2 regions of the Streptosporangium sp. NPDC006930 genome follow, and region 1 is predicted to be linked to the other one. Evidence: riboswitches for the same ligand, from Rfam matches in the RefSeq annotation. Region 1 holds a riboswitch; the other holds the start of a gene.

Region 1 (3,394 bases):
GCATGATCGTCTCGCGGTCGAGGACGCCCACCCCGCGCGTGCGGGCGAGGAAGATCTCGTTGTCGGCGATCAGGTTCTCGATGTCGGGCAGTCGACGCCGCACATCGGCCACGGCCTGGGCGACCCGGCCCGTCCACCCCGCGGGGATCTCCTCCTTGAGGCCGCCGACCCGGTTGAACATGTAGTGCATGCGCCCGCCGGAGATCTCCTCCATCACGGCCTGGAGGGTCTCGCGCTCCCGGAACGCGTAGAAGACCGGGGTGATCGCGCCGAGCTCCAGCGGGTAGGAGCCGAGGAACATCAGGTGGCTGAGCACCCGGTTGAGCTCGGCCATCAGCGTGCGCGTCCAGACCGCCCTCGTCGGCACCTCCATGCCGAGCATCCGCTCCACCGCGAGCACGACGCCCAGCTCGTTGGCGAATGCCGACAGCCAGTCGTGCCGGTTCGCCAGCACGATGATCTGCCGGTAGTCGCGCACCTCGAAGAGCTTCTCGGCGCCCCGGTGCATGTAGCCCACGATCGGCTCGGCGGAGCCGATCCGTTCCCCGTCCAGCGTGAGCCGCAGCCGCAGCACACCGTGCGTGGACGGGTGCTGCGGCCCGATGTTGAGGATCATGTCCTCGGTGGCGAGCTCCTTGCCGTCCGCCCCCCGTACGGCTTCGGCTCCAGCCCCCATCCCCACGCTCAGCTCACGGCGCGCGCCTTCAGTCATAGGGCCATGCTGTCACGTCAGCCGCGCGAGGCAAGATCCCGCAGGGCGCCGATCAGTCGGTCGACGTGCTCGGAGGTGGTACCGATGCCGATGGAGGCGCGGACGGCGGAGGCGGTGACGTCGTCACAGCCGCCGTCCTTGGCGCCCAGCAGGTGCCGTACGAAGGGATGGGCGCAGAACTTGCCGTCGCGGACCCCGATGCCGTAGTCGCCGGACAGGGCCTCGGCGATCTCGCGGGCGGTGAAGCCGTCCACCACGAAGGAGACGATGCCGACGCGCGGGTGGTCCGGGCCCCACAGGGAGAGCTCGTGGACGCCGGGGACACCTGCGAGGCCCGCCCTCAGGCGCCGAAGGAGGTGCTCCTCCTCGCGGACCAGCGGGGTCCAGCCGGTGGCGGACAGCGCGTCGCAGGCCGCGGCGAGCGCGATGGCGCCCAGCACGTTCGGGGTTCCGGCCTCGTGCCGCGCCTCCGGGTCGTCGTGCCACTCGGTGTCGTCGTCGTTCACGGCCTTCACCGCGCCGCCGCCCCGCAGGTACGGCTCGGCGTCGGCGAGCCAGTCGGAACGGCCGATCAGCGCGCCCGTGCCGAACGGCGCGTAGAGCTTGTGGCCGGAGAAGACCACGTAGTCCAGGTCGAGGGCCGTCAGGTTGAGGCGGCGGTGCGGGACGAGCTGCGCGGCGTCGACGAGGACGCGGGCACCGTGGCGGTGGGCGATGTGGGCGAGCGCGGCGATCGGCCACAGCTCCCCGGTGACGTTGGAGGCGGCGGTCACGACAAGCAGCTTGGGGCCGTCGATCGAGGCGAGGGTGTCGTCGACGGCGCGGACGGCCTCGCCGGGGAAGGCGGGGGCCGCGAGCCGCACGACCCGCTCCCAGGGCAGCAGCGAGGCGTGGTGCTCGGTGTCGAAGACCACGGCGGTGGTGCCCTCGGGCAGGCTGCGGGCCAGCAGGTTGGTCGCGTCCGTGGTGTTGCGGGTGAAGATCACCGAGTCGTCGGGGCGGGCGCCGACGAAGGCCCGCACCGTGTGCCTGGCCTGCTCGTAGCGGGCCGTGGTCAGCTGGGACGCGTACCCGGCGCCGCGGTGGACGCTGGAGTAGGCCGGGAGCGCGGCGGCGACGGCGGCGCTCACCGGCTCCAGACAGGGGGCGCTCGCGGCGTAGTCGAGGTTGGCGTAGCGGACGAGCCTGCCGCCCCTGACCGGGACCTCCAGGTCCGAGCCGAGCACGGCCGGGATCGGCCGGTCACCGGACGCGCGGGTCTCGGGGACGGCGGTGGTGGCCGAGGTGACGGGGGTGTGGATCGTGAGGGTGGACACGCCATGGCTCCTTCGAGGTCATCGGACCCCAACCCATGGCATAGGTGCCTGGAGCCCGCGCTTGCCCGGCACACCTCGTGCCGGACCAGGTCCTCACCCGGGGCACCCCGCCGCGGACGCGAGGGTTGCCGGCCAGCGAGCCGGGGCTTGTCACTGGCACTCATGACCTACGGAGGCACTATAACCGACGCCCCGCGGTGGCTCGCAAGTCCGAAAGGTGATCAACCCGGTATCCGGGGCAGGAGCGGGCGCCTGGGAGCGTCCGGCGAATTGACGGCGAAGTTGTGACGAAAGGAAGGAACTCGGGGCCTTTCCCGGTCGTCCTGGAGTCAGCCGAAGAAGGTTCAGCCGGCTGAATGATCGCGCGTTCGAGCGTTGGCCGAAGAAATCGGCCGAAGAAGGAGAAGGCCATGGATTGGGTGACCAACCCCGAGATATGGATAGGTTTTTTCACCCTTGTCGCCCTGGAGATCGTCCTGGGGATCGACAACATCATCTTCATCTCGATCCTGGTGGGCAAGCTCCCGCCCGCGCAGCGTGACAGGGCACGCAAGATCGGTATTTCCGTCGCCCTGCTCAGCCGTCTCCTCCTGTTGTTCGCGCTGTCGTGGGTGGTGAGGCTCACGACGCCGATGTTCGAGGTCTTCGGGCAGGGGATATCGGGGCGCGACCTGATCCTGATACTCGGAGGACTGTTCCTGCTGGGCAAGAGCGTCCACGAGATGCACGGCAGCCTGGAGGGGGACTCCCACCACTCCGAGGGCAAGGTGTCCGCGTCCTTCACCTCGGTGATCATCCAGATCATGATCCTCGACGTCGTCTTCTCGCTCGACTCGGTGATCACCGCGGTCGGCATGGTCGACGAGCTGGGCGTCATGATCGCGGCCGTCATCGTCTCGGTCATCGTGATGCTGATCGCCTCCGGGCCGATCAGCCGCTTCGTGGACCGGCACCCGAGCATCAAGATGCTCGCCCTGTCCTTCCTGGTGCTGATCGGCGTCGTGCTCATCGCCGAGGGGTTCGAGCAGCACATCCCCAAGGGCTACATCTACTTCGCGATGGCGTTCTCGCTGCTGGTGGAGCTGTTGAACATCCGGGTGCGCGGCAAGGCGGGCAGGCGTAAGCCGGTCGAGCTGCGTTCTCGCTACGGTGCCGAGGGCCAGGCGGGTCGTACGGACTCGGTGGACGGCACGGACAGCACGGACAGCACGGACCGGAAGGACCCGAGGGATTCGGCGGACCCTACACACCGGGCCGGTTCGGAGGCTCCGGTGGCTCAGGGGGTTCCGGCGAGCCAGACCGCTCCTACGGGCGGAGTGGACGAATCAACCGAAAAGGGAAATTTGGACAAGCGAGCCGACTCCTG
Region 2 (3,394 bases), on a different contig from region 1:
CTCACCGCCTGGCCGCCGGGGATGTCGGCGAGGTCGACGGCGCGGGTGGCGTGCACGTGCACCCGAACACCGCGCGGCGCGGTCGCCACCGCGTGGCGGAAGACGTGGGAGAGGTAGCCGCTCTGCGCGGGGCGGGTGGCGAACCCGCCGGGGTCTCCGCCGAGCCATTCGGCCAGCGTGGGTCCCGGGCGGATCGGTCCCTCGCACCGTACCGACTCGTCGGTGAAGAGCGTCACGTCGGCCGCGGTGGAGTTCATCCAGAGCAGGTCCGGCTGGTCGCGCCGCCAGACGCGCCCGCCGCCCGGCGGGTGGGGGTCGATCACGTGGACGTCCAGCGACGGCCAGCCGAGCAGGTCGGCGGCGTTGGCGCAGATCCGCTCCACCAGGCAGGTGCCCGTCGGTCCCGCGCCGACGACGGCGATCGAGGCGCTCATACGGCGGCTCTGCGGTGCGGCTCGTCCCAGTCGGCGTACAGCGGCTCGACCGGGACACGCCAGGTGTCGGTCTCGCCGCGGAAAGGGGAGATGACGGTGAAGTCGGTGTTCTCGCGGAAGGCGGGGTGGGCGTAGAGGTCCCTGGCGTAGGCCCACAGGTTGGTGAAGGAGGTCAGCGGGCGCTCGCTGATCCTGGCCGCCGGGTTGTCGCTCAGGTCGAAGCGGAGCAGGGTCGGCCAGAGCCGCACGTCCGCCTCGGTGATTCCCGAGCCGAACAGGTACCTGCGGTCGGCCAGCCGGTCGTCCAGCTCGGCCAGGAAGGCGATCACTCCTGCGCGCGCCTCGGTGTACGCGGTCTCGGTGGTGGCCGACGCCACGCGGCCCGCCGCCGTGTTGACGATCTCGTAGATCCTCGTGTTGAGCTCGTCGATCTCCGGCCTGAGCTCCTCGGGGTAGAGGTCGGCCTCGGGGTCGCCGCCGAACCGGGTGGCGAGGTCGATCGTGATGTCGGGGAAGTTGTTGCTGACGACGCGGCCGCTCGTCCTGTCCCACAGGACCGGCACGGAGACGTGCCCGTCGAAGCCGGGCTCGGTCGCCTCGTACGCCTGCCGCAGGGTGGTGAAGCCGTTGACCGGGTCGGCCCCGCGCCGCTCGCGGAACGCCCACCCGCGCCCGTCGCGCTCGTCGTCGACGTAGGAGAGCGAGACCACGTCCTGGAGTCCCTTGAGGGAGCGCACGATGGCGGCGCGCTGTGCGTACGGACAGACGGCCGCGACGTAGAGGTGGTAGCGCCCCGGCTCGGCGGGGAAGGCGGTTGTGCCGATCCGCCCCTGGAAGGGGTAGCGCAGGCCGGGCCTGCCACCGGGCCGGTAGTGGCCGTGGGTGTCGAGGTCGACGGGGCTCGCGTGGTTCAGTGTGCTGCTCTTCGGCATCTGACGCTCCCGGACATGTCGTGGTGACCCCTGTGCAGGGGTCCGCGCTTGCGGCACGCCCACCGTGCCGCCTGGTCTCCCCCGGGGGCACCCCGCCGCGGTGCGAGGGTTGCCGGTCAGCCAGCCGGGGCTTCGCACTGACACTCTTAACCTATTTAGAAGGTAGGAAATACATAGATCTCTGTCAAGCCTTAATGTCGAGGAATGTCCTATGAGAGCGTGAACGTGGTCTACCGCAAGTACGACGGGTCACTGCACTGGCACCACCGCGGCCTGCTGCTCGGCGAGGACGAGTACGGGGTGTGGACGGGCTGCGTGGCCAACTCCAGCGGCCACAAGGGCGACGGGCCCGCGATCGCCTGGCCGCATCCGTTCGTGATGCTCTTCCCCCGCGACGCCTGGTGGACGGCCGCGTTCAACACGGCCCCGCACAAGCACGAGATCTACTGCGACATCTCCACGGTGCCCCGGTGGAGCGACGGCCAGGTCACCATGATCGACCTCGACCTCGACGTGATCAGGACCCGCGGGAACCTGCTGAAGGGCCGCCGGAGCCGGGTCTTCCTGGACGACGAGGACGAGTTCGAGGAGCACCGGGTCAGGTACGCCTACCCGCCCGACGTGGTCGAGAACGCCCGCGCCTCGGCCGCCTGGTTGATGGAGGCGGTCACCACCCGCACCGCCCCCTTCGGGGACGCGCCGCACTGGCTCACCCTGGTCGGCTGAGCGCGTCCCCTCCGGCGACCTCAGCGGGCGCGGTCGCGGAACAACCTGCCGGACAGCAGCGCCGAGACCAGCAGGAAACCACCGCACCAGGCCAGCGCCTTCCACGGGTCGCTCCCCACGGGCCTGTCGAGCAGCAGGCCGCGCACGGACTCGATGATCGGCGTGGCCGGCTGGTTCTCCGCGAACCCGTGCAGCCACGTGGGCATGGTGTGGACCGGGACGAAGGCGCTGCTCGGGTAGGGCAGGAACATCACCGCGAAGGTGAAGCCGCCCGCGGCCTCCGGCGTCCTGGCCAGCAGGCCGACCACGGCGGAGACCGCGGAGACGGCCAGGACGAACACCACCAGGATGCCCGCCGCCGCGGCCCAGCCCGCCAGGTCCGCGTCCGCCCGGAAGCCGAGCAGGAACGCGACGACGAACACGATGACGAGCGAGGTGAGGTTGCGCACGGTGCTGGCGGCCACGTGCCCGCCCAGGAACGCCCCTCCGCCGACGTCCATCGACCTGAACCTGTCGACGATCCCCCGGCTCATGTCCTGGCTGACGGCGACCGCGGTCAGGGAGGCGCCGTAGGAGGCGCACATGACGAGGACGCCGGGGACGGCGTAGGTGACGTAGTCGGTGCCGGTCTGGATCGCGCCGCCGAACAGGTAGACGAACATCAGCATGATCATGACGGGCAACAGGAACGAGGTGATCAGCGCGTCGAGGTTGCGCAGCGACAGGCGGACGGCGCGGCCGGTCATGACCGGCCAGGCGACGAGCTCAGACACCGGCCCGCCCTCCGCACTCGACCACGGGACCGGACACTCGCCGCTCCCCGTTCATCGAGACGTCCATCACGGTGAGGTCAGACACCGGCCCGCTCCTTGTCCGTCAGGTTGTCCGTCAGGTTGCCCGTCAGGGCGAGGAACGCGTCGTCGAGCGTGGCGCCTCGCACGGTGAACCTCTCGACCGCCGAACGCCCCGGATCCACCTCGTCCAGCAGGGCTCGGATCTCCGCGGCGCTCCCGTCGGTGGCCGCCTCGACGGTGAGCGTGGCGGGATCGGCGTGCACGGCACGCGCCCCGAGCAGGCGCGTCACCTCGGCGAACGAGCCGGCGTCGGCCAGCACGAGGTTCAGCCGCCAGGCGGCGACCCTCGCCTTGAGCTCGTCGGCGGTGCCCTCCGCCACCACCCGTCCGCCGTCGAGCAGCGCGATCCTGTCGGCGAGGCCGTCGGCCTCCTCCAGGTACTGGGTGGTGAGGAAGACCGTCGTCCCCGAGTCGGCGAGGCGGGTGATCACCTCCCACATCGCCTGCC

Evidence for each region. Region 1 has a riboswitch for S-adenosylmethionine ahead of ABZ664_RS17795 (aminotransferase class V-fold PLP-dependent enzyme). Riboswitches for the same ligand answer to the same signal wherever they lie in the genome.
Region 2: linked by a shared signal. The riboswitch ahead of ABZ664_RS01690 (glutathione S-transferase C-terminal domain-containing protein) and the one ahead of ABZ664_RS17795 (aminotransferase class V-fold PLP-dependent enzyme) in region 1 are both predicted to bind S-adenosylmethionine.

What each region holds. Positions count from the first base shown of each region.
Region 1 is NZ_JBEYID010000009.1:94,673-98,066, forward strand. Features, by position in the region: gene ABZ664_RS17790 (NADH-quinone oxidoreductase subunit D) at 1-712, opposite strand, end outside; gene ABZ664_RS17795 (aminotransferase class V-fold PLP-dependent enzyme) at 730-1,947, opposite strand; SAM riboswitch class IV at 2,081-2,196, opposite strand; gene ABZ664_RS17800 (TerC family protein) at 2,439-3,394, shown strand, end outside.
Region 2 is NZ_JBEYID010000001.1:354,946-358,339, reverse strand. Features, by position in the region: gene ABZ664_RS01695 (FAD/NAD(P)-binding protein) at 1-434, opposite strand, end outside; gene ABZ664_RS01690 (glutathione S-transferase C-terminal domain-containing protein) at 431-1,366, opposite strand; SAM riboswitch class IV at 1,406-1,518, opposite strand; gene ABZ664_RS01685 (DUF402 domain-containing protein) at 1,571-2,092, shown strand; gene ABZ664_RS01680 (ABC transporter permease) at 2,113-2,865, opposite strand; gene ABZ664_RS01675 (ATP-binding cassette domain-containing protein) at 2,943-3,394, opposite strand, start outside.